Regions from separate parts of the Streptosporangium becharense genome, predicted to be linked through region 1. Evidence: riboswitches for the same ligand, from Rfam matches in the RefSeq annotation. Region 1 holds a riboswitch; each other region holds the start of a gene.
The links. A riboswitch is a leader RNA that binds a small molecule or an ion and turns the genes downstream of it on or off. The one in region 1 is predicted to bind cyclic di-AMP.

Region 1 (7,820 bases):
CATCAGGCCGGTGGGTGCCTCCGGGTCGACCCGCATCCCCCGGACGTCCACGCCTTCGCCGGAGAGCGTCGAGCGCAGCAGCTCCCCGAATTCGTCGGCGCCGACCCTGCCGATCCAGGCGGCGCTCGCACCGAGGCGGACGACGCCGATCGCCACGTTCGACTCCGCGCCGCCCACGCCGAGGCCGAAGTCGCGGGCGTGCCTGAGCAGACCGGTGCGCCGCGCGGTGAACAACGCCATGCTCTCGCCGAGCGTTACCAGATCGATCATTGAAAACAGCTCCTTGTCGGGCTCGGGCGGTCGGCCGCCGGAATAGGGATCGGGCTCGGGCGGTCGGCCGCCGGGGTCATGCGGTCGGTCGCCCGAGCCGGGATCGAGGTCATGGGTCGGTCACCGGGGCCGGGATCGGGGTCATGCGGTCGGTCACCGGGTCGAGCCGAGCTTCCTGGAGATCCGCAGTGCGGTCTCCGTCACCAACGGCCCCAGGTCGCGGACGCGGGCCGCGGTGATCCGCGAGGTGAGACCGGACACGGAGATCGCCGCGACCACGGCGTCACCGTGGTTGAAGATCGGCGCGGCGACGCAGCGCACCTCGGGCTCGTTCTCCCGGTCGTCGACCGCGTAGCCCCGCTGCCGGACGCGGCGCAGCTCGGCGCGTAGGCGGGCGGCGTCGGTGATGGTGTGCCGGGTGACGGGCGGCATCCCGGCGGCCACGACCTCCTCGACGGACTCGTCCGGCTGCCAGGCGAGGATGGCCTTGCCCACCGCCGTGCAGTGGAGCGGCGCCCGGCTGCCGATCCGCGAGGCCATGCGGACGTTGGTCTCGTTCTCCACCTTGTCGATGTAGACCACGTCCGGCGGGTCGTACACCACGAGGTGGACGGTCTCCCGCACCTGCGACATCAGCCGGTGGGACTCCTCGGCGGCCACCGTCCGCAGGTCGAGCGTGGCCAGGTACGCCTGGCCCAGCCGCAGGGCACCGTTGCCCAGGCGGTAGGCCCCGGTTCGGCGGTCGCGCTCCAGGAGCCTGGACTCGACGAGGGGAACGGTCAGCCGGAGCACCGTGCTCTTGGACAGGCCGAGCGCCTCGGCCAGCCGGGTGAGCGGCAGCCCGTGACCCGGGCCCGCGTGGTCGCGTACGTACTCCAGCACGGCGAGGGCTCGCCGCAGCGAAGCCGACTGGTTGCGTTCCGCGGGCCGTTCCGGTTCCGCGGACGGGTCCGGTTCCGGGGAGCGGTCCAGGTCGGCGGACGGGTTCGGTTCCGTGGGCCGGTTCGGTTCCGCGGACGAGTCCGGTTCCCGGGAGCGGTCCAGGTCGGCGGACGAGTCCGGTTCCGGGGAGCGGTCCGGGCCGGTAGACGGGTTCGGTTCCAGGGAGCGGTCCAGGTCCGTGGGCCGGTCACGTCCCGGGGCGGAGTCGTTCATCGTGGTGTTCCGCGACGATCTGATTGCTCGAACACACAGATCAAGGTAGGGGAGAGCAGATGCTTTGTGGACATCTGCAGCACAAGGTTGTGCATTGCACAACACGGCCATCCTGTCCTCCCGGCTGCGATCGGGTGCTTTCCGGGGGCCGCGGCCGACAGGGAGACGAACTGTGAAGGTCCGCCGGCCGGTCTCCGGCGACCGGCGAGCGCGGGGCGGCGCGGACCGGTCCCGGCGCGGGCCGATTCCGGCGCGTCCGGGGGTGGAACTCCGGGTGCCCGAGCCCGGAGCGGGAGGCGTCCGGGTCTGGAGTGGAAGGTGTCCGGGCCCGGAGCGGGAGGTGTCCGGCGTGCGACGTGAGGAGGCGGCCCCCCGCCCGGTTTCGTACTCTTCTGTACCGATAATTTTTGCCGGTGCCAGGGCAGAACTGTCCCTTGGGACGCTTGACAGGCCAAAATTGATCCGTGGTCAGGATCGGATCGGTAGAGATGGACGATTGCGAGCGGGGGCACCTTCCGCCACTTCTGGGCCAGCTGTTCGCCGACGGGGGCGAAGGCCGGTGGCTCCCCGTGGAGCTGCCGCCCGGTGACGTGGTCTGGCCCGACCCGGGTTATTCGCAGCTGTCGATCCGCGTCCGACCGGCTTTCTGGCTCAGTGAGGTGACGGTGTCCGGGGAGTACTGGGCCCTGCTGCGTGCCCAGCACGAGCACTCCGGCCTCTGGCCGGTGCTGCTGGAAGACTCCGTCCAGCCCTGGGCGGCCGGGCAGATCGCTCCGGACGCCCCTACCGAGATCGACAACTACCACGCCGCCGCGTTCATGACCGAGGTCTGGTCCGACTGGGTGGCGAAGGCCCACGCCGACCAGATCGACCTGCTCGACCCCTTCGGCCCGCAATGCCCCGGGCCCGCGCCGCCGGGGAGGCTGGTCGCCGACCCGGGTGTGGTCGCCGACTGGTACGCCGGCCTGGTGGCCGAGCGCAGGACCCCGCTCGGTCTGGTCGCGGTCGAACGGGGCGCCGACGCGCTCGCCGTCATGGGCTGGCAGGGTGCGCTGAACCACAACGAGTGGATGGTCCCGCTGGCCGCCGTGGTGCGCAGCTGGGAGGACAGGTTCGGGGCGAGGGTGGTCGGCATGGGGTTCAACACCCTCGACCTGAGCGTCGCCGCGCCGCCGACGACCTCGGAACACGCCCTGCACGTCGCGGCCGAGCACTGGACGTTCTGCCCCGACAGCATCATCCAGGGTGCCGGAACCCTCATCGACTACGCCGAGCAGATCAAGGGCAGGAACGCCTGGTCGTTCTGGTGGGACTGACGGCGGGACGGGCTCGGGAACAGGTTCGGGACGGGACGTCGGGACGGGCTCGGGACGGGCTCGGGACGGGACGCCGGGACGGGCTCGGGAACAGGTTCGGGACGGGACGCCGGGACGGCCGTGTGACAGCCGTTCCGGCCTCCCGGGGAGCGTCCCGGGGTAAGGGTTTCTTGAAGGTAGTAGGTAGATCTTCTGGGCTTTTCGTGGGGTTTGCTTTGCTTTGTCCGATTGCACTGGGTAGTGTCCTGGTTGTTATCGGTCGGTGACCTGCCCTTCGGCAGAAGAAGGAGCGGCCGGCCGACGTCGAGTCCCGAGGGCCGCCAGGCCCCGGGAGCCGGGGACCCACCTTCCCGGGGTGAATCCGCCGCGACCCCGCGGCGGTAGGGCAACTCCACCGCCCGAACCCGTCAGCTAACCCGGTAGACGAGATGGAGAGGAGATCCCCATGGATCACCGCGTCACCGTGTCGGCGCGTTCCGTGGCCGTACCGGTCCCGTAGACCCGCGCGTTCCGTCCCGGACCCCGCACGTCCCGCCCCCGTGGCCCTTCGCGTGCCGGTTCCCCGGGCCGCCGTCGTCAGCTCACCAGACCTCTTTCACCGCGTCCGATCGCGGTGTGCTCCCACCCGCGCTCCGCGTAGCTCCCGGTAGATCCCGCTACGCCTTTCTCGTCGAGCGCGTACTCGCCCGTGCCTCCGCCGTGTGCCGCACGAGGCCGCCCTGTTCCCTCGCGAAAGAGCCCCTTCTCCCATGCGTTTCTCCTTCGGCCCGTACCGCAACCGCCTCGCGGCGGCAGTCCTCGTCGGTGCGAGCGCGCTGACGGCCGCCGGTGTCACCTCCGTGCTCCCCGCCTCCGCCGCCACCCCGGTCCTCGCCCCCGCCGTCCCGGCCGTGCACACCGCCCCGGTGGCCGACACGCCCGAGGCCGCCGGTGAGAGGGTCATGCTCCAGGGATCGACCACGGCCTCCTACTTCTGGGACGACTCCTCCGGCCGCGCCGGCGACACCGGTCTGCCCGCCAGTGGCAAGCCGATGCAGAAGGGCATGGCCGCGAGCCCGAGCTGGCCCCTGTTCACCGAGGGCTACGTCATCTACAAGGGCAAGAAGGCCAAGTTCTTCGTCGGCGACCGCGGTCCGGGCGAGCCCTCCAACCGGGGCATCATGCTCGACCTCGACGCCAAGACCTTCGCCGACCTGACCGGCGGCACGTTCAACTCCCGCACGCTCATGGTCAACGGCAACGGCGGCATGGGCCACATCAAGGTCCAGTACGTCATCACCAAGTGGGGCGACGGCGTGGGCAGGAAGAACCACCCGGTGGCCTTCTCCACCGGTGCCTGGGGCCGCAAGGACCGTAACCCGGCCACCCCGCCGAAGCCGCTCGTCGCCAAGCCCGCCCCCAAGAAGGCGCAGGAGCCCAAGGTGGTCGCGGAGCCGAAGCAGGCCGTCAGGCCCGAGGCCGAGACCGAGTCCGCCGCGAAGCCCGCCGCGAAGTCCTCCACCGAGCCCGTCGCCGCGCCGGAGGCCGGCGCGTCCGCGAACGTCGTGCCCGCCACCGGTGCCGAGGCGGCCGAGAAGGACGCCCGGAACCTGGCCGGCACCGCCAACGCCGCCGCCACCTCCCCCTCCGACTCGACCGGTGCCGTAGCGGTGGTCCTGGCCGGCCTGGCCGTCGTGGGCGGTGGCGCCTACCTGGTCACCGGCCGCCTGCGCCGCTCCACCGGCCGCCGGGGTATCTGACACGTTCCACGGTCCGGCGCCGCACCTCCGTCACGCCGCGCGCCGGCCGCGCTGCACCACGCCGCACCTGCGCCACGCCGCGCGCTGGCCGCGCTGCACCACGCCGCGCCACCCCGAGCGTCGTACTGTGCCGCTGCCGCTGCCGCTGCCGCTGCCGCTACGCCGCGCGTCGTACGGTGTCGCCACGTGTCGTACGGTGTCGCCCCGTGCCACCCCGCGCTGCCACGTCGCGCCGAACGCCGACCGCCCTCACGGTCGGCGTTCGACGGCGGCGCGGAAGCCGGGGAGCAGCTTCGTCAGCTCGGCGGCGGTGAAGATGGCGCCGAGCACCACCCCCACGGTGCCGTCGTCCGCCCAGACGCACATCCCGGTCTCGCTGAGGGAGATCTCCTCCCCCACGCAGCGGGCGTGACCGCCGAACGAGCCGGTGGGGACGGTGAACTCCCGGTCGGGTTCGCCCTCGACGAAGTCGTCGAGGATGCGGTCGACGACCGGCGCCTGCTGGTCGGCGCGGATGGTCACGTCGTAGCCGGTGAAGATGAGGTTCCGGGTCCAGTCTTGGCCCTTGGCCTTCTTGATCTCCTCGTACCGTATCTGGACCGCGTTCTGCACGGCGAGGTCGGGGACGTGGGGGCGTCGCTCCATCAGTTCCTCGCGGGTGAGGAAGGGCCACATGCCGTCGAGGCGCACGCTTCCCGCCTTCTGCGCCGGGGGGATCGTCAGGCGGTGGACGTTCCCGGCGGGAGCCGTGTCCGGGGCGCCGCCCGCGCCGGGTGTGTCAGGTGTGCCGGACGTGCACGCCGGCACCGTACCCAGGACGAGCGCGGCCACCGCCGCGGCGGCTCGGCGCCTCCGGGAGGCGGCGCGCGGACGTGGTGACCGGTGGGACGGGCGAGGGGCGGGGAACGCGAACACGGGACCTTCCTTCGTACCTTCATGCCCGGACACGTGCCGAGGCGACGAGGGCGTGCCGCAAGGTTAGGCCGTCCCTCCGCGGATGCCGTCCCCCGCCCGGCTGACCGGTTCCCCCTCGGCCGGATGACCTCCGAGCTTGCCCCCCTCTCTACAGAATGAGATTCTGTTCTGCGAGATCCGCACAGTGGGAGGGACATGACTCTGCGAGCCTCGGCGAACGGCATCGAGATCGCCTACGACACCTTCGGCTCCCCCGGGGGACGCCCGCTTCTGCTGGTCATGGGGCTGGGCTCCCAGATGATCCACTGGGATGAGGAGTTCTGCGGCCTCCTCGCCGGCCGCGGGCACCACGTGGTGCGTTTCGACAACCGCGACATCGGCGAGAGCACCCACCTGCACGAGGCCGGGGCCCCCGTCCTGGGCGGCGGCGGCCGGGTGCCGTACCTGCTGGACGACATGGCCGACGACACCGCCGGGCTGCTCGACGTGCTGGGCTGGGACGCGGCCCACGTGGTCGGCGTCTCGATGGGCGGCATGATCGCCCAGTCGCTGGCGATCCGCCACCCGCACCGCGTGCGCAGCCTCACCTCGATCATGTCCACGCCGAGTCCGCAGGCCGCCCCGCCGACCGACGCGGCGATGGCGGCCCTGATGTCGCCGCCGTCGCCCGACCGGGAGACCGCGATCCGGCGGGCCCTGGAGACCTGGAAGGTCATCGGCTCACCCGGCTACCCGTTCGACCACGAGCGGATCGAGCGGGTGGCCGGGCTGAGCTACGACCGCTCCTACGACCCGGCGGGTACCTCCCGGCAGCTGGCCGCCATCCTCGCCTCCGCCGACCGCGCTCCGGGGCTCAAGGAGCTCAGGATCCCCGCGCTCGTGTTGCACGGCGAGGACGACCAGCTCGTCCCGCTCTCCGGGGGGATCGCCACCGCCGATGCGATTCCCGGCGCCAGGCTGGTCACCTTCCCCGGTATGGGACACGACCTTCCCCGTGCCCTCTGGCCGAGGTTCGTCGAGGAGATCGACGCGCTCACCGCCGCCGCCGAGCGGTGAGCTCCGGTACGGCCCGCGCCTCCCGGGGTGCGGGCCGTACCGGAGGATCAGATTTCGAGCCGCTCCTCGATGGCGCGCAGGGTGTGGCGTGCCAGTGCGAGGTTGGCCCGGTTCCGGTCGAGCGCGAGGTAGAGGAAGAGCCCCTTGCCGCCGCGGCCGCTGATGGGACGGATGATGTGGTACTGGGTGCCGAGCGTGATGAGGATGTCCTCGATGCCGTCCTTGAGGCCGAGTGACTCCATGGTCCGCATCTTGGCCTTGACGACCTCGGTGTTGCCGGCGGCGGCCACCTGAAGGTCGAGATCCTTGGAGCCGCCGAGCGCACCCAGCGCCATCCCGCTGTTGTAGTCGACGACGACCGCCCCGATGGAGCCGTCGATCGCCAACATCTCCTTGAGAGAGATGTCCATGTTGCCCATTGGTGTCTCCGATCAGTGCGTCAGCGATATACGGGATGCGACGGCGGCCAGCCGCGCCGCCGTCTTACGGCCCTCCAGCCGGAGCAGGCCCAGGTTCGTCCCGGGGCGTGCGAGGACTGTGAGGACGATCTTGGGGCCGGCGGCGTAGCAGGCCGCGTAACCGTTGGTTCCGGAGATCAGCGTCTCCTCGAAGGCGCCCTTGCCGGCCATGTCCGTCATCCGGCGGCTGAGGGCCAGCAGCGCGGAGGAGAGGGCGCCGGTCTGCTCGCTGTCACCTTCCAGGTCGCTGGCTATCGTCAGGCCGTCGACGCTGCACGCGATGCTCCCGTTCACGTCGGGCATGCGCTCCCGCAGCAGCGCCATCTCGCGGAGCACCTCCTCGCGCAACTCCACCGGCGTCCTCCTTCCGATCAGCTTCAGCGTCCGCAGCCTTATCGGCATCGGACCAGGGTCACGTCAGTGCCTCCAATGCGTTCCTGAGCCGGATGAGCAGGCTCACGTCGGTCGGGTCCCCGGTCGCCCGGGGAAGCCGGTCCGTCGCCCGTACCGGAGAGCCCGTCCCGGCTGCCGGGATCTCCGTGGCCCCCCTCGCCCGTCTGGGCAGCGGATCCGCCACGGCAGGTGCGGCGGGCTCCATGGAGGACACTGCGGCGGACCCACCGGCGGACCCGCTGAGTGCCGCGGTGCTCGCCACGGGGGGTGCCGCGGTCATGACGAGCGCGGCGAGAACGGTGGGCATGGTGGGCACGGTGGGCATGGTGGGCACGGCAGAGGAGGCGGTCACCGAAGGGGGCACCGAGGGGGGCACCGAGGGGGGCACCGAGGGGGGCACCGTCTTTTCTGCACGCGGCTCGGGTGGGTCCTGCGACGCGGGGGCGCCTGCGGCGCGCGGGCCCTCGGAGGGCGGGGCACCTGCGTCGCGCGGGGTGAGAGCGCCTCCGGGTGCGGGG
Region 2 (7,820 bases), 1.3 Mb from region 1:
CGGCTACTGCATGCAGAGCCAGGTGTATCCGCGGCTGCGCGAGACCGCCGCCGCGTACGTGGACGGGCACGGCCCGGCCCGTTACTTCAAACGCCAGCGCCTGGCCGCCCTGGAACTGCCGGGCACGCCGGCCGGTGCCGCGTCCGCCCGGGAGGTGAGCCCGCTGGGCAGGCTGCGCCGCCGCCTGTCGCGGGCGTTGTCCTGACGGACGCGGCAGGCGGGGCCCGCCCCGGCATCTTCGACCCGCTGCTGCGCGTTGTCCGACGGACGCGGCAGGCAGCCCACGCCCTGTCCTCCCGGACCGCCGGACGGTGCGGGTCAGCCGGGGGACCGGCGGGGCCGCACCGTCCGGGTCAGCCGAGAACCTTCAGGTAGCGGCGCATCCGGCGCTTGGCCCGGTATCCGACGCGTAGCACCTTCGGCGGCACCTCCACGCGTAGGCGGGCCCGGCGGCGGGCGGCGGCGAACTCGGGGCCGTCGAGCAGGGAGCGGGCCGGGACGAGCCGTCCCGAACGGGCCTGCCCGACGAGGGAGACCAGCCGCGAGATCCAGTCGCTCTCGTCGTCGGGGTGGAAGTAGTTCGCCTTGCACCACGCCTCGTCGGGGGTGAGGAACCGTCCCCGGGCGAGGTCGTCCAGCGTGCCGAGCAGGCCGCTGCCCTCGAAGACCAGGTTGATCATCTCGGCGCCGACCCCGAAGTCCGACAGCACCAGCAGCGGCACCCGCTGGGCGATGGCCTCCAGGGCGGCGGTCGAGCTGACGGTGACGAACCCCGCCGCGTGCGCCAGATGCTCGTGCATCGGCCCCACCGCGAAGCGCACGGCGCCGGGATCGACCCGGCCGTCCGCCGCGAGCCGCTGCCACAGGCGCTGGTAGTGGTAGCGCTCGTTGTGCGTCTGGCGCTCGGTGTCGAGCGCGCGGAGCTTGACCACCACGTCGAGGTCGGGCCGCTCGCCGGCCAGTTCGGCCAGGGTGAGCAGGATCCGCTCCCGCTCCTCCCTGCGGCGGGGCACCTTGGCCTGGGTGGCGAAGACCACCCGGTTCCGCGGCCCGGTGACGGGGACCTCGTCGCGGGTGTGCAGGAACGGCAGCCGGGCCAGCCCGACCTCTCCGCCGCCGCCCAGCCGCCGGCCCGCCGCGGAGAACTCCTCGACCTCCCGCCCGCTGTGCAGCACGAACAGTTCGCATCCGCTGCGGAACAGCCACGCCTTCTCGGTGGCGGGGACGGAGATGCCGGGCAGCCCGGAGACGAACACCGGCCTGGGCCGCAGCCCGGAGAGCACCTCGCCGACCAGCACGTCCACCACGGGCCCGGTGCACGCGACCAGCACCGCGTCGGGCCGGAACCGTTCGGCGACCCGGCGCAGCCCGCGGGCCGAGAGCACCGGCGGGTCGGCCGCGGAGCCGGCGACGGCGGCGTGGATCTGGGCCTCCGACGGGACGATGGGCGTGCGGATCACCGCCAGTTCCGTGTCGCAACCGGAAGGCAGGTCCCGCAGCAGGCAGGCCGCCCACTTCAGGTACGAATCAGAGTCGGCCACGGCCAGGACCTTCAACCGGTAACTCCAGTGTCGTGATGGGCGAACATCGAAAGGTGGGAGCGGAGCGAAGGCGCCGCCTCGGTGGTCCACCACTCGTCCGGCACGTCCACCGTCTCCACGGCGACGCCGCGGGCCGACAGCAGCACCCGCAGGGAGGTGACCGCGGTGGACGGCAGGCTCAGCACCCGCTGTTCGGCGGCCAGCCCGCGCAGGGTCATCTCGGCCGGCATCCCGCCGTCGTAGACGGTGATCCCGGGTTGTTCCCCGACCCGGACGAGGTCGTCGGGGTCCTCCCGGCGGTGCGGGAAGTAGGCCACCGGCCCGGCGGACCCCAGCCCGGCGAGCCAGGTGAAGTAGTGGTCCCGATGGATCAGACCGTTGCGGACCAGCGAGGTGCCGAGCACGACGGTGCGCTCCGCCGGGCGTGGCCCGCGCAGGGGTTGTGAGCGCAGCCACGCGAAGTCGTGGGTGACCAGCTCGGCCCCCCTGTCCCGGACGGCGCGGGCGAGTTCCTCGGGGACGGGCAGCGCCGTGAAGATCGACAGTCGTCCGGCGCGGGCCGCGGCACGCAGCCTGAACCCGGCGGCCACGCCGAGGAGCGTCCTGAGCCGGCCGGATCGCCCCCGGGCCCGCAGCAGAGGCGTGCCCGCCGGGGCGGTGAGCAACTCCAGGAGCCTGATGGTGGCCAGCCCGTCGTCGACGATCACGGTCCGCCCGGGGAAGGCCGTCAGCCAGCGCGCCTGGACCTTGCCGGAGAAGGCGTCGCCCACCGCCCAGGTGGCGCCCCGGCGGGGGCGGGGCACGTCCGGCTCGGGGGCGGTGAGCTCCAGGCCGGGCGGCAGGTCGAGGTGGTCGAGTTCGCGGCCCGTCACGGCCAGCGGGCGCAGCCTGGCCCGGGGCACGAGACGGGTGCGAGGGCCGAGCAACCCCGCGTGGTGTGCCTCCACCGCGCAGAGCATCTGCAGCGGGGACTCCACCCATGCGACGGCCGAACCCTGCTCCCGCGCGTGGTCTCGACCGTCTTCCACGCCGGGCGATGACCCGTTCACGACCGCCTCAACGTAACCCGGCGGGCTTACGCCCCCGGGAACTGCGGGTGAACAGCCGACCACGCCCGCTTGCGTCCTCTTGGGACGCCCTTTACCGTAGTGTACGGAACCGTTTCGTACACCACAGGGAGCACATGATGTGGACCCCCGGCGACATCCCCGACCTGACCGGCTCCACCGCGGTCGTCACCGGCGCCACCAGTGGCATCGGCCTGCCGACGACGCTGGAGCTGGCCCGCCACGGCGCCAGGGTCATCCTGACCGCGCGAGACCCGCAGCGGGGCCGGGCGGCGCTCCAGGCGATCCGGTCGGCGGTCCCGGAGGCGACGGTCGAGGTCGGTGAGCTCGACCTGGCCGATCTGCGGTCGGTGCGCGCGTTCGCGGCGACCGTCGAGGAGCCACTGGACCTGCTGGTCAACAACGCCGGAATAGGCATGACCCCCCGGCGGACCACCGCCGACGGGTTCGAGGCCCAGTTCGGCACCAACCACCTGGGCCACTTCGCGCTGACCGGGCTGCTCCTGCCCCGCCTGCTCGCCCGCCCGGGAGCGCGGGTGGTCACGGTCTCCAGCGACGCGCACGCCCTGGGCACGATCGACTTCGACGACCTGGGGCTGAAGCGCCGGTACAACCGGTTCTCCGCCTACGGACGTTCCAAGCTGGCCAACCTGCTGTTCGCCACGGAGCTGCAGCGCCGCGCCACCGCCGCCGGGGTGGACCTGCTCAGCCTGGCGAGCCATCCGGGTGCGACGGCCACCGGGATCGCGAAGCTGGGCGTCCTCACCCGCCCCGCCGGTGTCCTGATGCGCCTGGTGATGCGGTCACCCGCCGAGGGTGCCGTGCCCTCCCTCTACGCCGCGACCTCTCCCGAGGTGAAGGGCGGCGAATTCGTCGGCCCCGGCCTGAAGGAGATGCGCCGCTCGCCGAAGGCGCTGGACGCGGCCCTGGCCGCGCGGCTGTGGGAGACGTCGGAGGAGCTGACCGGCGTACGATTCGAGGTGGCCCGACAGCACTCGTGATCCACCGGAGGCACCTTGCGTCTCGACCCCCTGCGGGAGCGGGCGATCCTCGACGCGACCTCGGAGCTGCTGTCCGAGGTCGGATACGACCGGATGTCCGTCGACCAGATCGCCAGGCGCGCCAGCGCCAGCAAGGCGACGATCTACCGTCGCTGGCCGGGCAAGGAGGCCCTGGTCGTCGACCTGGTCTGCAACCACCTGCAGGTCGACGCCCCGGCCCCGCCCGACACCGGGACGATGCGCGGTGACCTGATCGAGGCCGTGACCGGTTTCTGCCGGACCCTGGAACAGAAGCACTCCCTGATCTTCGGCCTCTTCCCGGCCCTGCTCAACTCTCCCGAGCTGGCCGCCGCCCTGCGCGACCACGTGCCCAGGGCCGACATCACCGGGACCACGCCGCTGCTCGACCGCGCCAGGGAGCGCGGCGAGCTGTCCGGCCGCGTCGATCCGGCGGAGATCAAGAAGATCACCGAAGCGACGGTGTGGTATCGCCTGTTCTTCACCGGCGACCCGCTCGACCGGACGTTCGTCGAGGAGACGGTCGACCGGATCCTACTTCCGCTCATCCGCGCCTGGTCGGCCGCCGGGACCTGAGGCGCACCAGGCGGCGCGAGCGCACCGCCGGGTGCCCTCGGCCGAGAGCGGAGCATCCCGTCCGGAGGTACCCGGACCGAGAGCGGAGCATCCCCGGTGCCCCCGGACCGAGAGCGGCCCTCCGGTGAGGGCGGATCGCCATGACCGTCCCATGGGTTTCATGGTGCGGCACGTACCATCGCCATACTTTTTACCATCGAAATGGTGTTCGAACAATCAGCGATCATGGAAGGGGTGTCCGGAAACGGCCCGGCAGGGTCGCCCACACCCTTCCACGAAGATCGTCCGGCGGGCACGGAACACCTGGATCCCCGTCGCCGCAGGGGTTTCCGGCCACGACGCCCTGACCACCCGGGCCGCCGGACACGACGACTCCGACGCCGGATCGCCCCTTCGGGACCCCTCCTCCGTACCCGGCGACGCCCCGTTCTACCCCCCGTTTTCGGACGTACTACCAAGCGACGGCAATGTGTCGTGTTTGTAATCCTCTGTCCGAATCACGTACCTTCGTCCTGTTCATGACGAACGCCTAGGTCTTCCGAGGCCTGAGCATTGCCGTCACATTGCCCGACCGCGTTCCGCCCGGACGATCCCGTCCCGGTGAGCGCGGCCGCCGAATCCGCGACACCCGTCGCGGAACCGGGGAACCACGTTCCAGGGGTGAATCAGCGCTCGTACGCGCTGTAGGGCACTTCCCAGCCCGAACCCGTCAGCTAACCCGGTAGGCGGAATGGAAGCGAAGCAAGGAGCTGAACCCCCGCATGGCCAAGCAGTACCCCACCCCCAACGCCCCCCGCCTCACCAAGCTGGTCCTCGGCGTGTCCGTCGCCGTCGTGAGCGGCATCACCGCCCCCGCGGCGCTCGCCGACAGCCACTCCCCCGTCGCCGCCCCTCCGGCGGAGTCCGTCAGCACCGCCAAGAACGCGCCCGTCGCGAAGACCCCCCTGGAGATCCAGGCGGAGAAGCTGCCCAAGGTGTCGGCCGGCCAGGTCCTGGAGCTGGCCTCCAAGCAGATCGGCGTCCGCGAGAACGCGCAGGGCGGCGGGACCAAGTTCCACAGCTGGTACATGGCCTCCCAGCGCGCCCGTGAGACCGTCGCCCGCGACGGCGGCAACGTCCGCGCCTACGCCAACGCCCCCTGGTGCGCGATGTTCGTCTCCTGGGTCGGCGAGCAGGCCGGCATCCGGCCCACCATGGGCTGGGACGCCTACACCGTCACCCACGCCAAGTGGTTCAAGGCCAACAAGCACTGGGGCCAGGCCGCCAAGCCCGGCGCCGTGGTCTACTTCGACTGGAACGGCAGCAAGGACATCAGCGCGATCGACCACGTCGGCTTCGTGAAGAAGGACAACGGCGACGGCACGATCACCACGATCGAGGGCAACACCGGCGAGGGCCGCGTCGAGCAGCGCGTCCGTCCCAAGTCCCAGGTCGTCGGCTACGGCTACCCGGTCTACGCCGGATGACCCGTCCGCTCCACCCGGCGCGACACGGGCCGTGCACACACCGCCGGCCCCCGGCATGACACGAACCGCCGGCCCGCCCGCATGACACGGGCCACGCGTTCGCCATCGCCCCACCCGGCGCATCCGGTGCCGCGCGGACCGCTCGCAGCCGGTCCGCCCGTCGCATCCGGTGAACCGCAGGCCACCCGCGTGTTCCGCCCGGCGTAGCCGGTGCCGCACGGGCCGGCCCACCGTGCTCCACCTGATATGAACCGGGTACGGCATGATCCGTTCCCCTCCGCACCCGGTGAACCCCCACGGCCTGCCCCGCTCCCGCGGCGGCGACGCCGGCCTCGCCCGGCACGGCGCGCGACCCGCGCCGTCCGGCGCACCGCCGGATCACAGCGCCCGGGGGCGCCGCTCGACCGAGCGGCGCCCCCGGGCGCTGTCGCGCGTGGGCCGTGGTCACAGCCGTCGGGCGGGTTCCTCCACGGGCTCGTCCCCGCGGGCCAGCCCGGACGCCTCGGGCACGTCGGGCACGCGGGCCGGGTCGGAGCCGACGTCGACGGGACGGTTGTCCCGGTCGACGAACACGATCTTCGGCTTGAGGTCGCGGGCCTCGTCGTCGGTGACGAGCCGGTAGGCGATGATGATCACCAGGTCGCCGGGCGAGATGAGCCTGGCCGCCGCGCCGTTGATCCCCACGATCCCACTGCCCCGTTCCCCCTCGATGACGTAGGTGCTGAGGCGGTTGCCGTTGTCGATGTCGACGACGTCCACCTTCTCGCCCGGCAGGAGGTCCGCCGCGTCGATCAGGTCTCGGTCCAGGGTGAGTGAGCCGACGTAGTGCAGGTCCGCCTGGGTCACCGTGGCACGGTGGATCTTGCTCTGCAGCATGGTGCGGTACACGTGGTGTCCTTCGCGATCGGGGAAACGGATCGGGCGGTGGTCGGAGTGAGCCGCGGGTGACGGTCGCGCTCGGCCGGGACGTTCCGCGTGCGCGACGGACGGACGTCTCCGTCGGCGGATCGCCGGTGAACGATGTCCGTCGAAGCCGCCCCGGGATGGGACGCCGATCGGAGAGTGCGCCACACCCCTCCGGAAAGGCATTCAACCGAGCCACGTCATGACGCTGCCCGGACGGTCGGCGGCGAATCGGAGACCGAAGGCATGACGACCGATGTGATCATATTCCACGGCCGTCACGACGGGCCGCCGGACGTGACCGGCCATACCCTTCTGCGGTCCTCCAGCGGCCCGAGGGCCGTCCGACGGCCACCCGCCATCGGCGGAGAGCGGCACCCCCGGTTCACCGGCGCTCAGATCGGACCACGCGGTTCACCGAGGCCGAGCCGGACGCCGACGACCGGACCGGACCACGTGGTTCCCCCACGCCTCAGGGGTGATCCGCGCGGCTCACCCGCACCCGTGAACCCCGAAATGCCCTGACTGTGCGTGCATGTGATGGGAGCGCTCCCAAGTCACCATATGGGGCGTATATCCCCTAATTCGCCGACCATCCCTTCAAACCGAGCCAGATGTAACGGTTGAGTTTCGGCATATTGACGCCTTGGTTGCCGATCGTCCACGCTTCGTGGGAGCGCTCCCAAAGCACATTGAGTACACCGCACCGTGGACGACACGTCATTCGGGGACCGGTCCGCGGTGTCACCTCCCACTGATTCGGGCGACCACCTGAGAGGGGTCCGGAATGTTGAACAGCAAGCGGCAGGGCAGGCTCGCCGCGGTCGCGGTCATGGCGGTGACCGCCCTGGCCATCACCTCGTGCGGCTCCGGCGAGCCCGCCGGTTCCACCGCGAGCGGCGGCGCCGCGGCCGAGCCGGTGACCATCACCGTGCACACCTTCGGCGGTGGTGAGAACTTCGGCTACGACAAGGCCGTGGAGAAGTGGAACGCCGAGCACCCCAACATCCAGGTCAAGTACCAGAACCTGACCGACCGTTTCGAGGACGTCTACCTGCCCCAGCTGCTGCAGAAGCTGCAGGCGGGCAGCGGCGCCGCGGACATCGTCGGCATCGACGAGGGTGCCATGGGCCTGATGAAGGCGCGGTCCCAGTTCTTCGCCGACCTGTCGCAGTACGGCCTGGAGAGCCGCAAGGCGGACTTCCCCGCGGCCAAGTGGGAGAACGGCCTCAACAAGGACGGCAAGCT
Region 3 (7,820 bases), 3.7 Mb from region 1:
CGGGGTACGGCACGCTCACCCTCGCCGACCAGCGCAACCGCCTGCTGACCGGTCTCGGCGGGCTCTACGCGCAGACCCGCACCGAGTTGACCTGCGTCTTCGACGGAGCCGAACTGAACGGCCCGGTTCCGGTCTCGGCTCCCCGGGGGGTGCGGGTGCTGTTCAGCTCGCCCGGACAGATCGCCGACGACCTGATCCGCCAGCTGGTGCGCGCCGAACCCCAGGGGCGGGCGGTCGCGGTGGTCTCCTCCGACCGTGAGGTCGCCGAATCGGTCCGCAGAATGGGCGCCCGCCCGGTGCCCTCCATGCTGCTCCTGCGCCGTCTGGGGCGTGGCTGACCGGCGGTCAACCACGGCGCTTCCACATTCTCCACAAGATACGTAAACCTTTTGCGGCCGTGGCGCATCGGATCACGCAGGAGGTCGATTCGATGAAGAAGATCATAGCGCTCGCCTGCGTCGCCGTCGCCGTGGCCGTTCCCGCCGCGTCCGCGATCCCCGCGGCCGCCGTCGCGGCGCCCGCCATCCCCAAGGGTTTCCTGCTGTACGAGAAGGACGCCGCCAAGAAGGACGACGACCCCGAGACGAACTGGAAGGTCAGCCACTCGGTCAAGGCCAAGCTCGCCGTCAATCCGTGCGACAGGGGCAGCCTGGCCAGAGTCGGCCGGGTGGCGGCCCGCACGGTGACCTTCACCGGGGTGCCCGACTTCATGAAGGTCGAGCAGGTCGTCCTGTACGCCTCGCCGGCCGACGCCGCCAAGGCCGTCACCCAGGTGCGGTCCGCGCTGGCCGCCTGCGGGACGACGACGAGCGCCGGCTCCACCTACCGGTACGTCCCCACCCCCGTCACCGGTCTCGGCGACGAGGCGCTGAAGGTCTCCGGGCAGGTCTACTACGGCAAGAAGGCCGGGGTGGGCGGTGACCGCAGCGTGCTGGTCAGGAAGGGGAACGCCGTCCTGGTCTACCTCTGGGCGGGGGAGTACAGTGCGCCGGCCAAGGCCGACTGGGCCACCCAGCTCCGCGACGCCAGGAGGATGACGGCCAAGATCTGCGCCATCGCCGCCTGCCGCTGAGGAACGAACTTGGCGAAAAGGTGAGCTGGTCCTTACTTCTTCTGTACTATTTCGCCGCAGTCGATGCGTTCGGGAGGCGTTGTCGTGGCCGTGGCGGGTATGCCGGGTAGGTTGGTTCGGATTCCGGTTGCTGCCGGGCTCGCTTTCGCGCTCGTGATGGCCGTTCCCACCGGCAGTGCCGGTGCCGAGCCGAAGCCGACGCTCGCCCAGGCGAAGAAGAAGCTGGACAAGCTCAACGAGCAGGCTGACCAGGTCGTCGAGAAGTACAACCAGGCCTCCGAGAAGTGGAAGCGGGCCAGGAAGAAGTACCAGACGCTCAACGCCGACCTCACCCGGCAGAGCGAGCGGGTCGCGGGCCTGCGCAAGGAACTCGTCACCATGGCCGTCAGCAGCTACCAGTTCGGAGCGGTCGGCGGACTGGAGAACCTGGTCAGCCAGGCCGACCCCGGCGCTCTGCTGAGCGGGCTGGCCACGGCCGACCAGATGTCCGCCACCCGTGCCCAGTCCCTGAACGCCTTCGACGAGGCCACCAAGGAGCTGCGGGACAGCCGCGACAAGGCCAAGCAGGCGTTGGACGAGGCGGACCAGACGCGTGACGAACTGGCCGGGGAGAAGGCCAAGGCCGAGAAGATGATCAAGGCGCAGAAGAAGCTCCTGCGGGAGCTCGGCGCCTACAACCCCGGCGACCCCAACAGCGCCGGCATCCAGTACAACGGCCCGGCGTCGGGCAACGCCCGTGCCGCCCTGGAGTTCGCCTTCGCCCAGATCGGCAAGCCGTACCAGTACGGCGGCACCGGCCCGGGCGGCTGGGACTGCTCCGGCCTGGTCCAGGCCGCCTGGCGCAGCGGCGGCGTCAGCCTGCCCCGTACGACCTGGGAGCAGTGGAGCTGGGGCGCCGCGCGCAAGGTCTCGCTGAACGAGCTTCAGGCGGGCGACCTGATCTTCAGTGAAGGGCTCGGCCACGTCGGCATGTACACCGGAGACGGGCGGGTCGTGCACGCCCCGCAGACCGGCGACGTCGTCAAGGTCGTCCCCCTGTCCGGTTACGGCCGCCGCCTCGTCGGAGCCGTCCGCCCCTGAGCCGTCCCGGGTTCACCGCTGGACACCGTCCCTCCCTGGGCGGCCTTGGATTCGCCGCTGAGCGCCTTTCGTTCTTTTCGGGCGGCTTGGGACCGATGGTGGGGGACCGCGCTCCATTCCGGGCTGTGGGGCCGGCCGGTGGTGGCGGGGAAGCGCGCTGCGGGCCTCGGTGATCCGCGCCGTGCCTGGCCCGCATCGCCTGCCGGTGCTCTGCTGCTCGTCGGCGGTCTGCGACGCTCGCCGATGGTCTGCGACGGCCGCTCTCGTTCTCCGCTTCTCCGCGCACCTTGCTCCGCGCACCGTGCCCGGTTCCCTCCACCGCCGCTCCCGAACCGATGTGTCCGTGCCCTCGCCGGGTTCGGGAGCGCCGCGCCTGCCGCGGCGCTGGCCCCGGGCGGGTGCCTTGGAGTGCCCTTGGGTGCCTTCAGGGCCGAACTGGGTGTCTCCCGTTCCGGCGGGGAACAAACCAAGATCTACATCACTGTGACGCATGTTACATATGGGGCGATCTCTACGGTGTGGTGCGAGGAATGTGACGAGGATCATATCTCGTTACTATAAATATGCATTAAGCAGGGATAACGGGTAGATCACGAAGCCATTTTCGATCTACACGGTTGGGGAGACCTTTGCCGGATGTTGAGGATCCGGGTACCTTCTGGCCTCGCGGCTGCAAGCCATGCTGCCGCGGTCGAGACCGGCCTCCGGGCCGGTTCCCGCATAGAGAATCCAACCGGCCACCGTTCCCTCTGCCCGGGGGTACGCCCCCACGCGGTGGCCTGCCGAATTCGTGCAGCCAGGAGGCACGAAACCGGGGACCCAAAGGGCCCGCGAAAGCATGGCCAGGGGTGAATCGGCAGTTCCATGCCGTAGGGCATCTTCCAAGCCCGAATCCGTCAGCTAACCCGGTAGGCATCAATGGAAGTCCCAAGGAGAAATCCTGTCTACCACCCTGCACAACCCCCGTCGTTCGCATCTTCTCCGCCTCTCCCTCGGCGGGTTCGCCCTCACTCTGACCGCCTCAGCCGGAGCGGTCACCCTGGGGCCCATGACGACGAATGCGATGGCGGACAGCGCGCCCGCGCTTCAGGTCAACGGCACCGCGAGCGGTTCCGAGCAGGCCGGGAACACCGAGGGCACCGCGAGTGCCGCGAGTGCCGGAAGCGCCGACAGCGAGGGCAAGGCCGAAACCGACGCCAAGGCCGAGAGCAAGGCCAAGAGCGGCGAGAGCAGGGCCAAGGCCAAGCTGAGCAAGGCCGCGCTGCAGAAGATCCGGGCGGGCAAGGCCGTCTCGGTGGCCAAGAAGCAGATCGGCGATCCGTACCGGTGGGGAGCCACCGGCCCCGGCGCGTTCGACTGCTCCGGGCTCGTCAAGTACGCCTGGGGCAAGGCCGGCGTGACCCTGCCCAGGATCACGCACAGCCAGTACCGGGCGATCAGGAAGAAGGTCTCGTGGAGCAATCTGCGCCCCGGTGACCTGCTGTTCTTCAGTGGAAAGGGCCATGTCGGCATGTATGTCGGCAAGGGGCGGATGGTCCACTCGCCGAGCAGCGGCAAGACGGTCCGGATCGTGAAGCTGAAGGGGCACTACCGGTCCTCCTTCGCCGGAGCGGCCCGGCCGGGAGCCTGATCGGCGGATGACGGCCCCGTCCATCCTCCGGGAGGGACGGGGCCGATCCACGTCCGCCGGTCTTCGAGCCGATCCACGTCCGCCGGTCGGTCCGGTCTTCGAGCCGATCCACGTCCGCCGGTCGGCCCCCGTCTCCGGGCAGGCGTCCCCGCGTCGGCCCGACTGCGTTCGCCGCCGTGTCATCACCGTCGGCGTCGCGCGGCGCGTCCCGGCCGGATCCGTGACCGTCAAGTAGTATCGAGCCGTATGTCCACCCCGAAAGGGCGCCGCGCCGTGCTCGCCGGGATGCTGGCGCTGATGAGCGCCGGTTCGCTCTCCGGGGCCGGGCCGCTGCACGGCGGTGCCGGGTGGTCCTCGCGCGAGCCGGACACCGCACCCGATGCCCCGGGAAGCCCCCGGGCCTCCGCGCCGGAGACCCCGCCGGGCGGCCCCCGCGTCCTCCCCGGGTTTCCCCGCGACCTCCGCGACCTGCCGCCCGACCTCCGTGACCTGCCACCGGACGTTCCGGGACTATGGCCCGGTGAGGTCACCGCCGTCCGGGGCGAGCACTCCCTGGTGCTCGGTCACCGGGTCCCGTCCACCGCCCTGCGTGACCTGGCGGTCCGGGCCGACCAGGCCCGCCGCGCGGTCGGGGCCGTCTGGGGGCCGGTGCGGGCCCTGGTCCTGTTCCCCGCCACCGACGCCGAGGCCGCGGCGCTCGCCGGGGCCGGGAGCACCCGGGGACTGGCCGCGATGGCGACGGCCGACCGGGTGATCGTCCTGCCCTCGGGTTACGCGCGGCTCACCCCGACCGGCCGGGACGTGGTCGTCGCCCACGAGCTCACCCACGTGGCCACCGGCGCGACCCGGGGCGGCCGGGTGCCGGTGTGGCTGTCGGAGGGGTTCGCCGACTACGTGGGATACCGCGACGCCCCGATCCCGGTCCGCGAGGCCGCCGCCGAACTCGCCACGGAGGTGCGCGCGGGCACCGTCCCCGTCCGCCTCCCGGTGTCCGCCGACTTCGCCCCCGGCGCCCCCCGCCTCGCCCAGGCGTACGAGGAGGCGTGGCTCGCCTGCCGGTTCATCGCGGAGCGCTTCGGCGAGAGGGCACTGGTGAGGCTCTACGGTAACGATGTCGGGAGCACGCTGGGCCTGCCGGAGGCCGGGCTCACCGAGGCATGGCGCGACTACCTCCGGAGGGAACTCACCTGATGCCGATCACGACGGAGAAGCCCGCGGGCACGCGCGCGGCGGGGTGGGCGCTGGCCGCTCTCGGAGCGGTCACGCTGGCGGTGGTGGCGTTCACCACGCCCTGGCGGACGCTGCCCGGGAACGCGCCGCAGGTCGCTCCGGACCCGGCCCGTGACTTCACCCCCGCCCAGATCGCCCGGTCCGAGACCTTCGACGCGCTGGTCGGCGTCCCCGGCTACCTGTCACTGGGGCTCACCCTGGTCGTCGCCGGGGTGCTGGTGGCCACCCCGCTGGGCGGGCGGCTGGTCGGCCGCCTGCGAGGGCCGTGGTGGTGGCGGGCACTGCTGGGCGTCGTGGCGCTGTCCGCGGCGACCGAGGCGCTGCGCTGGCCGCTGGGCGTGTGGTCGGAGACCTACCTGCGTGACTTCGGGCTGTCCACCCAGACCTGGCTGACCTGGACGGCCGACCGGCTCAAGAACATCGGCGTCAGGACCGCGCTGATCGCGATCATGGTGCTGGCCGTCATCGCGCTGGCGCGGCGTTACCGGAACTGGTGGATCCCCGCGGCGGCCGGTGCGTTCGGGCTGACCCTGCTGGCGTCGTTCGCCTACCCGGTGGTGGTCGAGCCGCTCTTCAACGACTTCCGGCCGATGCCCGCCGGGCAGCTCCGCGACGATCTGCTGGCCATGGCCGCCCGCGACGGCGTGCCGGTCGACGACGTGCTCGTCGCGGACGCCTCCCGCCGGACCACCGCGCTCAACGCCTACGTCTCCGGGTTCGGCGCGACCCGCAGGATCGTCGTCTACGACACCCTGCTTCAGGCCCCCGCCGACGAGGTGGAGCTGGTGGTGGCGCACGAGCTGGGTCACGCCGAGGCGGGTGACGTGCTGGCGGGCACACTCATCGGCGGTCTCGGCTCGGCCTTCGGCGCCTGCCTGCTCTACGCGGTGACCTCGGCGGGGGCGGTACGGCGGCGGACCGGGCTCTCCTCACTCGGCGACCCGCGGGCGGCGGCCCTGCTGACGGGGGCACTGAGCCTGGCCACGGTCCTGTCGGGGCCGGCGACGAACCTGGTCAGCAGGCACATCGAGGCCCGTGCCGACGCCCACGCGCTGGACCTCACCCGGGACCCGGCGACGTTCGTCGCCATGCAGAAACGGCTTTCGGTCACCAACATCTCGGACCTGTCGCCGGACGTCGTCGAGTATGTGCTCTATGTCTCTCATCCTCCGGCGCCGGAGCGCATCGCCATGGCGCGCTCCTGGGCCCTGCTGAACGGGTTGCGGGAGCCGTGAAACGTACGCTCGTCGTCACGAACGACTTCCCGCCCCGGACCGGTGGCATCCAGTCGTTCGTGCACGGCCTCGTCTCCCGGCTGCCGCCGGACAGCGTGGTCGTCTACGCCCCCGACTGGCCCGGATGCGCGGACTTCGACCTGCGCCAGCCGTACCCGGTCGTGCGGCACCCCACCTCGCTGATGCTGCCCACGCCCGCCGTCGCACGCCGGGCCGCCGGCCTGATCGCCGAGTTCGGGTGCGACACCGTGGTCTTCGGGGCGGCGGCCCCGCTCGGGCTGCTCGCACCCCGGGTACGCGCGGCGGGGGCGGACCGGGTCGTCATGGTCACGCACGGCCACGAGGCGGCGTGGGCCGGGTTCCCGGCCGGCCGCCGCCTGCTCGCACGGATCGGCGCGCACGCCGACGTCGTCACCTACTTGGGCGAGTACACCCGCAGGAGGCTGGCCGGGGCGATCCCGGAGGGCAGGCTCGTCCGGCTCGCGCCCGGAGTCGACACCGCGGTCTTCCACCCCGGCGCGGACGGAGCGCGGGTGCGCGCGGTGCTGGGGCTGGGCGAGCGGCCGGTGGTGGTCTGCCTGTCGAGGCTGGTGCCCCGCAAGGGCCAGGACACGCTGCTGCGCGCCTGGCCCGCGGTACTGCGCGACGTGCCCCGGGCCGTGCTCCTGATCGTCGGCGGCGGCCCCTACCGCAGGAAGCTGGAACGGCTGGCCCGGCCGCTGGGCGGGTCGGTCAGGATGACCGGCCCGGTGCCGGAGGCGGAGCTGCCCGGTCACCTCGCCGCCGGAGACGTGTTCGCCATGCCGTGCCGGACCCGCCTGGGCGGCGCCGACGTCGAAGGGCTCGGCATCGTCTACCTGGAGGCGTCCGCCAGCGGGCTGCCCGTGGTGGCCGGCGCGTCCGGCGGGGCCCCCGACGCCGTACGGCACGGGGAGACCGGCCTGGTGGTCGACGGCAGGTCCCCCCGGGAGGTCGCCGCGGCGCTGTCCGGGCTGCTGAGGGACCCGGTGCGGGCACGGGCCATGGGAGAACGCGGCCGGGAGTGGGTCGCGCGCGAGTGGAGCTGGGACCTCGTCGCCTCCCGGTTCGCCGGGCTCCTCGAACCGGCGTAGACCTCCCGGCCGCGGGGGAGCCGGTCAGCCGTAGAGGGAGTCGATCTCCTGGGCGAAGTCGCGCATCACGAGGTCGCGCTTCACCTTCAGCGACGGGGTGATGTGCCCGCTCTCCTCGGTGAGGTCGGTGTCGAGCACGACGAACTTCTTGATCTGCTCGGCCTTGGAGACGGACCGGTTGGCCTCGTCCACCGCCTTCTGGATCTCGGCGAGGACGGCCGGGTCGGACCGGAGCTCGGCGAGGGCGGCCCCGGACCTGCCGTTGGCGCTCTTCCACTGCTCCAGGGCCTCGGGGTCGAGCGTGACCAGCGCCGCGACGAAGGGACGGTCGTCGCCGACCACCATCGCCTGGCTGACCAGCGGGTGGGCCCGGATGCGGTCCTCCAGCGGGGCCGGGGCGACGTTCTTGCCCGCGGCGGTGACGATGATCTCCTTCTTGCGGCCGGTGATGCGCAGGTAGC
Region 4 (7,820 bases), 1.5 Mb from region 1:
CGATCTCGACGTGCGCCTGTTCGGACTCGGTGACCAGTTCGGGCCGCAGGGCCACGGCCATGGCCACGGGGTCGGGCAGGTCGTAGCCGGCCAGGCCGGTGACGTCACGTGCCCACTCGGCGACCGTGCGGTTGATGCGGTGGGCGAAGACGGCCATCGGCGTGCCCAGTCGTTCGAGGTGAAGCTGGTCCGCGGGCGTCATGACGGCGTCCTTGCGGGAGACGTCCCAGCCGATCCAGGTGACCCTGTCGGGTGTGGCGGCCTGCAGGACGACGCGGGCGGCCTCGGGGTCGGCCCACACGTTGAACTCCGCGGTGGCGGACACGTTGCCGCGGGCGTCGGCGGCTCCGGCCATGCAGTAGACGTGCCGGTAGCGGGTGAGGAGGTCCCGGTCCCGCACGAGGGCGGCGGCCAGGTTGGTGAGCGGCCCCAGGGTCACCAGGGTGAGCTCACCCGGGAGGTGGCGGGGGTAGGACAGCAGCACCTCCACGGCGTGCTCGGAGTGGGGCGTCCGCCACGGGTCGGGAAGCCCCACGTCGCCCATGCCGTCCTCGCCGTGCACGTGCTGGGCACTGGACGGCGACCGCAGCAACGGACGCTCGCAGCCGGGGTGCACGGGAACCTCGTCGGCCCCGGCGACCTGCAGTGAGATCAGCGCGTTGCGGGTGGCGAGCTCCAGGGGGACGTTGCCGGCCACCGTGGTGACGCCACGGACGTCGGCCAGGCCGCCGGCCGCGGCGAGCAGGAGCGCGACCGCGTCGTCCGACCCGGTATCGGTGTCGATGATCATCGGTATGGCGGGCATGGGAGGACTCCTTGGACGGGGTCTCCGGGTGTCCTCCGGCATGCGGAGGCCGGCGGAGGCACTCGGCGGGACCGTTCCGGCCGCCGCCCGAACGGTGCGGACGGCGCGCGGAAGCGCTGACGTTTCCATTATCTAATCGTTTAGATGAGAGAATGCAACCCTCCCCGACGAACGGAGTGGCGCGATGGCAGTGACGCTCGCGGACGTGGCCCGCCGAGCCGGCACCTCGACGGCCGTCGTCAGCTACGTCATGAACGACGGTCCCCGTCCGGTGGCGGCGGCCACCCGGGAGCGGGTGCTCGCCGCGGCGGCCGAACTCGGCTACCGCCCCAACCGCATCGCCCGCGCGCTGCGGGCCAGGGTCTCCGGCGTCGTCGGACTGGTGCTCGCCGACGCCTCCAACCCCTACTTCGCGGCCCTGGCCCGCCACATCGAGCAGGCCCTCGAATCACACGGCAAGCTCACTCTGCTGGGCAACGCGGGCTTCGACCCCGAGCGGCAGCGGCAGTTGGCGGAACGCTTCCTGGACGCCCAGGTCGACGGGCTGGCCGTCGTCTCCTCCGACGGCGGCCTGGACGTGGCCACCCGGGCCGCCGCGGCGGGGGTCCCCGCCGTCTACGTGCACCACCGCCCCGATCGCGCTCGCACGCCGCTGGTCGCCGCCGACAACGAGGCTTCCGTGCACGCCGCGGTCGAGCATCTGCGGTGGCACGGTCACCGGCGGATCGCCTTCCTGACCGGTCCCGACGATGTCGGTCCGGTGGGCGAGCGCCGGCGCGCGTGGCAGGAGGCCGTCGCCCCCCACGAACGCGAACCCCGGCTGCTGCGCTGCGACTTCTCGCGTGCCGCGGCGGCCGCCCTGGTGCAGCGCCTGGCCGCCGAAGACATGCTGCCGCGGGCCGTCATCGTCGCCACCGACGAACAGGCCATCGGGGTCCTCTCCGGTGCCTCGGCCGCCGGCCTGGCCGTGCCCGACCGGCTGGCCGTGATCAGCTGCGACGGCGCGCCGGAGAGCGCCTACACCGCCCCCTCCCTGACCGTCGTCGCACAGCCCCTGGAGGCCATGGCCCGATACGCGGTGGACCTGCTCTTCGACCGCGCCGCACCGCCGCCCGCGCTCCACGCACCCCTCATCCCGCGCCGCAGCTGCGGATGCGTCGTCCCCGCGGCCGGACCGCCCGGGTGAACGATCGGTGATCACTGCGGCGGCCGTCCCCTGTCGCCCGTCTTCCGTCCCCCGTCCTCTGTCGCCCGTCCCCGTCCCTGTCCCCGTCCCCGGAGCAAGGCCGGACGTCACCGGCGCCCGTGTCACGCACGCGGTAGGCCGTCCCCGATCCGGGGAAGACCCTCCTGACACGAGCGGAGGCGACGATGACGGGCACAGAGGTGAACCACCCGCTCTTCGCACGGTTCTACGCCCGCATCAGCCGGGTGGTGGAACGCGGCGGCCTGGCCGAGCGCCGGGAGGCGCTGCTGGCCGGGCTCAGCGGGAAGGTCGTCGAGGTGGGTGCCGGGAACGGGCTGACCTTCGCGCACTATCCTCCGACCGTCACCCGGGTGCTCGCGGTCGAGCCGGAACCGCGGCTGCGGCGGCTCGCCCGCGACAACGCCCACCGGGCCCTCGTCCCCGTCGACGTCGTCGGCGGTCTCGCCGACCGGCTTCCGGCGGAGGATGCGAGCTTCGACGCCGCGGTGATGTCGCTGGTGCTGTGCTCGCTTCCCGACCAGGCGTCGGCGTTGCGGGAGGTGCGACGGGTGCTCAGGCCCGGAGGAGAGCTGCGCTTCCTCGAACACGTCCTGGCCGACTCGCCCGGCATGATCCGCGTTCAGCGCCTGCTGGACGCCACGGTGTGGCCGCGCCTGTTCGGCGGGTGCCACACCGGCCGTGACACCGCGGCGGCGATCGCGAGAGCCGGGTTCACCGTCGAGCGGCTGGAGCGCTTCCTGCTGCCCCGGGTCCGCACGCCGCTGTCCTTCCTCATCCTCGGCGTGGCGCGCCGGTAGGAGCCGGTGAGAGACGAGCCCCGCCTCCGGCGCCTCCCGCCGGTGGGGAGACGCCCCCACCCTCGGACCTCCCGCCGGTGGCGGACGAGCCCCGTCCTCGGCGTGGCGTGCCGGCGGGCGACGGACGCGAAGGATCCCTCCGCAGCCCCAGCGGTCAGGAGCGGACGAGGCGGGCGATGGCGGCGGACGCCTCCCTGACCTTCTCCTCGGCTTCGGCGCCTCCCTTGGCGGTGGCCTCGGCCACGCAGTGCGCCATGTGCTCCTCCAGCAGGGAGAGGGCGAAGGACTGCAGGGCCCGGTTGACCGCCGACACCTGGGTGAGGATGTCGATGCAGTACTTGTCCTCCTCGACCATCCTCTGCAGGCCACGGGCCTGACCCTCGATCCGGCGCAGTCGCCGCAGGTGGTCCTTCTTGTTCTCGGCGTATCCGTGCATCGTTTCTCCTCACCTCGGCCTCTCCCGGCCAACACCCTACCCCTGAGGGGTATTCCGCCGGTGCGGGCCGGGTCTGCGGCGGCCACCGGTTCCCGTCGGGCCGACGGTCTCACGACATCGGATTCGGCGGAAGGCCCCGCGGCCCCGGCGTCGGCGGCCGGAGCCGCGGGGCGGCGGGCGTGCGTCAGTACATCGAGATGTGCGGGTGGTCGAAGTGGTTGGCGGTGACGCTGCCGCGGTCGGACATGGCGCGCCAGCCGGAGCCGTGGTTGATGCGCTGGCGCCAGATCACGTACTTGACGCCGAGCCGGTCCTTGTTCTTGATGGCCCAGGCGGCGATCTCGTCGCCGAGCTTGAGGTTGGCCGCCGAGGGCATCGCGCCGCCGGTGCTCATCATGAAGTCGCAGGCACGGCCCAGGGGGTGCTCGCCGCCGTCCTGCGTGGAGCGGTAGCAGCCGACCGTGTACGGCAGGTCGAAGCGGCGCATGACGGCGTCGCGCATGATCCGGGTCCGGTCGGTGATGTTCTCGGCGCCGGTGGGGCTCTGCGCGACCCAGGTGCCGTCGGCGCGGCGGCCGGAGCCGAGGGGTGCGATCAGGCCGAGCTTGCCCTTGATGTCGCCGACGGCCTCCTTGGCCTCGTCGCGCCGGGCCCGGGCCTCCTTCACCTCTTCCCGCGTCTCGCCGGTGAGCTGGACGGCCTTCTCTACGGCCTCCTTCCTGCGGTCGACACCCGCGGCGAGGTCCATCAGGTGGGCACCCTGCTCTGCGGCGAACCGCTCCATCACCGCGGTGCCGCCCAGATCGGGGGTGAACAGCACCGCGACGGTGCTCTGCGCGCCGCTCGGCTGCGAGGGCGGGGTCACGGCGGCGGCCTTCTCCCTGGCCTCCTCGTAGACGGTTTCGGCCTTCCGCAGATCCTTCCTGGCGACCGCTTCGGCCTGCTGCGCCTTCTTCAACTCCCCGCGCTTGGCGGCGTACGTCTCGGCGAGGCTGCCGACCTTCTCCTTGAACCTGGCCAGGTCGGCGCGGAGTTCGGTCTCGGCCGGCTTGGGGGCCGCGAGCACCGCGTCCGCGTGGCCGAGGGCGACCGCCGCGGCGGCGAGGGCGGCGAGGGCGGCGGTCGTCCGGTGACGGGACATGGGGGACGTGACAGTCACACGTTTTCCTCTCGTCTGCCGACCGGGTTAGCTGACGGGTTCGGGCTGGAGGAAGCCCGTCCACGGGTGTGGATTCACCCCGGGTGAGGTGGGTCCCCGGTTCCCGGGCGAGGCGCCCGGGATTAGGCATATCGGCTGTTACAGCCGAGGCAGAACGGAGCTTAGTGGTAAATAACCGGTCATGTGAACCCAATCCACCATAAAACAGTGATCGACTCGCGATTGACTACATAACCCCACAAAACGGACTATGCTCGCCGGGGTGCCTTCCCTCCAGGCGTCGCCCGGCCGGTTGAGGCGGGATCGGCGGGCCGTCGGAGGGTGATCAGGCCACACTCCACACGTCCGGCGTGGACTCACGGCGGCGTCCGACACGCTTCCCGCGGTCACGCGCGTTCACGGTCACGCGCGTTCACGGTCACGCGGCGGAAGCGGTGAGCAGGCGACGGGCGTGGGCGATCGCGGCCGGGGTGTCGGGGAAGATCAGGCCGTCGCGGCGCAGGTGGCCGGCGACGCCGAGGGTGACCAGCACCTGGTCATGCCGGGGACGGACCCCCGAGAGCAGGACGACGATGCCTCGGCGCTCCAGCCGGGTGATGGCGTCGCCGAGCACCTGAGCGCCCGTGGCGTCGAGGGTCGAGACCCGGGACATGCGCAGGATCACGACTCGGACGTCGGCCACCTCGGACAGCTCCAGCAGGAAACGATGGGCGGCGGCGAAGAACAGCGGGCCGTCGAACCGGTAGGCGACGATGTGCTCGGCCAGCAGCCGCCGTTCTTCCGCGTCGTGGTCACCGGTCTCCAGCGGCACCTGCTCCAGTTGCGCCGTACGGGCGACCGCGCGCAGGGCCAGCACGACCGCCACGCCGACGCCCACCGCGACCGCGGTCACCAGGTCGAAGACGACGGTGACGGTGAAGGTGAGCAGGAGTACGAGGCCGTCGGAACGGGTGGACCGGGCGATGGCGCGCAGCGAGCCGACCTCGACCATGCGGACGGTGGTGGCGATCAGCACCCCGGCCAGCGCGGCCAGCGGGATCCGGCCCACCAGCCCGCCGGCCGTGAACACGATGACGGCGAGGATGACGGCGTGGGAGAGCGCGGCCAGCCGGGAGCGTGCGCCGGCCCGGACGTTGACCGCCGTGCGGGCGATCGCCGCCGTGGCCGGGACGCCACCGAACAGTGGGACGACGAGGTTGGCGATCCCCTGCCCGAACAGCTCCCGGTCGGGGTCGTGCCTCTCACCCACGCTCATCGCGTCGGCCACGGTGGCGCACAGCAGGCTCTCCAGCGCGGCCAGCGCCGCGACGGCGAGGGCGGGCGGCAGCAGTGCGGTCAGGGTGGCCGGGTCGGCGAAGGCCAGGGACGGCGCGGGCAGCCCGGCCGGGATCGCGCCGATCGTGGCCACGTCCAGCGGGGCGACGGCGGCCACCGCGGTGGCCCCCACCACAGCGACCAGGGAGAACGGGATCGCCGGCCGCACCCTCGCGCCGACGAGGATCAAGGCGGTCACGGCCAGCGTCATGATCAGGGGTACCGGACGGGGGTCGGCGACGTAGCGGCCGAAGGCGTCCGCGGCCGTCTGCCACACCTTCTCCCCCGGCGTGCCTTCCACCCCCAGCGCGGCGGGTATCTGCTGGAGCGCGATGACGACCGCGATCCCCGCGGTGAACCCCTCCACGACCGGCGTGGGCAGGTAGCCGGCGAGACGGCCGGCCCTGACAGCGGCCAGCGCGATCAGGATCAGTCCGGCCAGCAGCCCGACCGTCAGGACGCCCCCGACGCCGTGCCTGTGCACGATCGGCACCAGCACGACGGTCATCGCACCGGTCGGCCCGGACACCTGCAGGTTACTGCCACCGAAGATCGCGGCCAGCGCCCCGGCGACGATCGCGGTGACCAGTCCGGCCTGGGCTCCCAGGCCCGAGCTGACTCCGAAGGCCAGGGCCAGCGGCAAGGCGACGACCGCGACGACGAGACCGGCCACCAGGTCCCTGCCGGGGTCGCGGCGCGCGGGCCCCCAGTCGGAGCGGGCCGGAAGCAACCGCGGCAGGCGCCGCGGGATGGTGGTGGCGCTCACGCCTCGCCCTCCCCACTGTGAGCGGTGAGGGTGGTCTCGGCCTGGGGCGGCGGGACGGGCATGACGGACTCGGCTTCAGGCGGGGGCAGGACGTTTCCATCATGTACTAAATTGAAGAATTATGCAATTTACAATGATTGATCGACGGTGACGGGGGAACAGCGTGCCCGCCTCCCGGGAGAAGGCCGTCGCGACCCTCGACGGGCCGTTCGCGGCGCACTCCGTCCTCCGGGTGAGGGCGTCCGGCCGGAGGTCCACGATTCGCGAGCCGCCGGGGCCGGGGCATCGGCCGCGTTCCACCTCGCCCGGCCCCGCCGGACGGCCCGCGACCGCCCGGCGACCGCTCAGACCGCGGGACGGTCGACCGGCCGGTAGCCCCTGACGTAGTCGACCGTGAACCGCTTGGGATAGGGAAGCTCCCGCTCCCCCGGCCCGACCGGCTCGGGGAACTCGTAGATGTTGAGCATCAGCTGCATGGGATAGGCCGGTGACTGACGGACCGTCCTGACATGGCGGCCGTCGACGAGGAACGCGACGTGATCGGGGGTCCACTCGGCGGCGTACACGTGGAAGTCGCGGGCGTCGACGGGGACGGTCTCCACCGTGAAGTCGTCGGCGATCGACGGGTCACCGAAGGGATGGACGCCCATGCCGATCCGCGCGGCGTCCGGCCGGACGTCACGCCCGAAGATCTCGCAGACGCAGATCTCGGCCGACCGCTCGGGCTCGTCCTCGTAACCGATCATCCACAGCGCGACCATGGACCGCGGGTCGTCGGTCGCCCTGGCCCGCATCTCGACCAGGCCGTATCGGGGGGTGTAGAGCCTGACGTTCGGCTGTTTCTCGCGGACGACCTCACGGGGGTCGCGTCCGTGCTGCCCGACGGAGCTGCCCACCGGCCCGGCGAAGACGCCGGTCTGCAGGGACGAGACCCGCAGCCCTCCGTGGAGTTCGGGATGCCACGGGGGCTGGTCCTCCTCGATCAGCAGGTGCAGGTGGCCGCCGTCGAGCCGGTACCGGGCCGCGGAGGCGGCGCGGCCGTTCCACTGGGGCAGGTAGTAGGGGACCCAGCGGGTCTCGTCGAGACGGTCGCCGTCGAACGTGTCCTCGAACTCGAGCTCGTAACCGGCTTTGGTGACCGGGTCGGGCCGGTCGCCGACGGTCTCTGTCACTGCCTGCCTCTCGAACTGCGGAAAGGTACGGAACGGGCGGCGAGGTGTCGTCGCCGGACGCATTCCTCGAAGCCGGGACGACGGTAGCCGCTCCCCTTCCGAGGTGTCCAACCGGCCCCGGCACGCCCGATCGGCCTGCGGATCGTCACTCCGGCCACCATGTG

Region 2: another riboswitch for cyclic di-AMP. It lies ahead of F4562_RS29525 (CHAP domain-containing protein); the one in region 1 lies ahead of F4562_RS35195 (hypothetical protein).
Region 3: another riboswitch for cyclic di-AMP. It lies ahead of F4562_RS07345 (C40 family peptidase); the one in region 1 lies ahead of F4562_RS35195 (hypothetical protein).
Region 4: another riboswitch for cyclic di-AMP. It lies ahead of F4562_RS30315 (VldE C-terminal domain-containing protein); the one in region 1 lies ahead of F4562_RS35195 (hypothetical protein).

The regions. Positions count from the first base shown of each region.
Region 1 is NZ_JACHMP010000001.1:5,442,908-5,450,727, forward strand. It holds gene F4562_RS23875 (sugar kinase) at 1-270, opposite strand, end outside; gene F4562_RS23880 (IclR family transcriptional regulator domain-containing protein) at 424-1,425, opposite strand; gene F4562_RS23885 (DUF4253 domain-containing protein) at 1,890-2,741, shown strand; cyclic di-AMP (ydaO/yuaA leader) riboswitch at 3,033-3,182, shown strand; gene F4562_RS35195 (hypothetical protein) at 3,491-4,480, shown strand; gene F4562_RS23895 (hypothetical protein) at 4,730-5,395, opposite strand; gene F4562_RS23900 (alpha/beta fold hydrolase) at 5,591-6,451, shown strand; gene F4562_RS23905 (hypothetical protein) at 6,499-6,870, opposite strand; gene F4562_RS23910 (roadblock/LC7 domain-containing protein) at 6,883-7,311, opposite strand; gene F4562_RS23915 (hypothetical protein) at 7,322-7,820, opposite strand, start outside.
Region 2 is NZ_JACHMP010000001.1:6,788,903-6,796,722, reverse strand. It holds gene F4562_RS29550 (alpha-2,8-polysialyltransferase family protein) at 1-205, shown strand, start outside; gene F4562_RS29545 (DUF6716 putative glycosyltransferase) at 354-1,541, opposite strand; gene F4562_RS29540 (hypothetical protein) at 1,553-2,569, opposite strand; gene F4562_RS29535 (oxidoreductase) at 2,725-3,609, shown strand; gene F4562_RS29530 (TetR/AcrR family transcriptional regulator) at 3,625-4,203, shown strand; cyclic di-AMP (ydaO/yuaA leader) riboswitch at 4,805-4,946, shown strand; gene F4562_RS29525 (CHAP domain-containing protein) at 4,965-5,669, shown strand; gene panD (aspartate 1-decarboxylase) at 6,114-6,557, opposite strand; gene F4562_RS29515 (ABC transporter substrate-binding protein) at 7,360-7,820, shown strand, end outside.
Region 3 is NZ_JACHMP010000001.1:1,714,690-1,722,509, reverse strand. It holds gene F4562_RS07360 (NYN domain-containing protein) at 1-338, shown strand, start outside; gene F4562_RS07355 (sensor domain-containing protein) at 431-1,072, shown strand; gene F4562_RS07350 (C40 family peptidase) at 1,229-2,152, shown strand; cyclic di-AMP (ydaO/yuaA leader) riboswitch at 2,923-3,082, shown strand; gene F4562_RS07345 (C40 family peptidase) at 3,201-3,782, shown strand; gene F4562_RS07340 (gluzincin family metallopeptidase) at 4,029-4,973, shown strand; gene F4562_RS07335 (M48 family metallopeptidase) at 4,973-6,247, shown strand; gene F4562_RS07330 (glycosyltransferase family 4 protein) at 6,244-7,359, shown strand; gene F4562_RS07325 (AMP-dependent synthetase/ligase) at 7,384-7,820, opposite strand, start outside.
Region 4 is NZ_JACHMP010000001.1:6,982,229-6,990,048, reverse strand. It holds gene F4562_RS30335 (nucleoside hydrolase) at 1-805, opposite strand, end outside; gene F4562_RS30330 (LacI family DNA-binding transcriptional regulator) at 990-1,991, shown strand; gene F4562_RS30325 (class I SAM-dependent methyltransferase) at 2,177-2,809, shown strand; gene F4562_RS30320 (metal-sensitive transcriptional regulator) at 2,964-3,245, opposite strand; gene F4562_RS30315 (VldE C-terminal domain-containing protein) at 3,430-4,404, opposite strand; cyclic di-AMP (ydaO/yuaA leader) riboswitch at 4,408-4,543, opposite strand; gene F4562_RS30310 (SulP family inorganic anion transporter) at 4,823-6,484, opposite strand; gene F4562_RS36045 (glycoside hydrolase family 16 protein) at 6,829-7,656, opposite strand.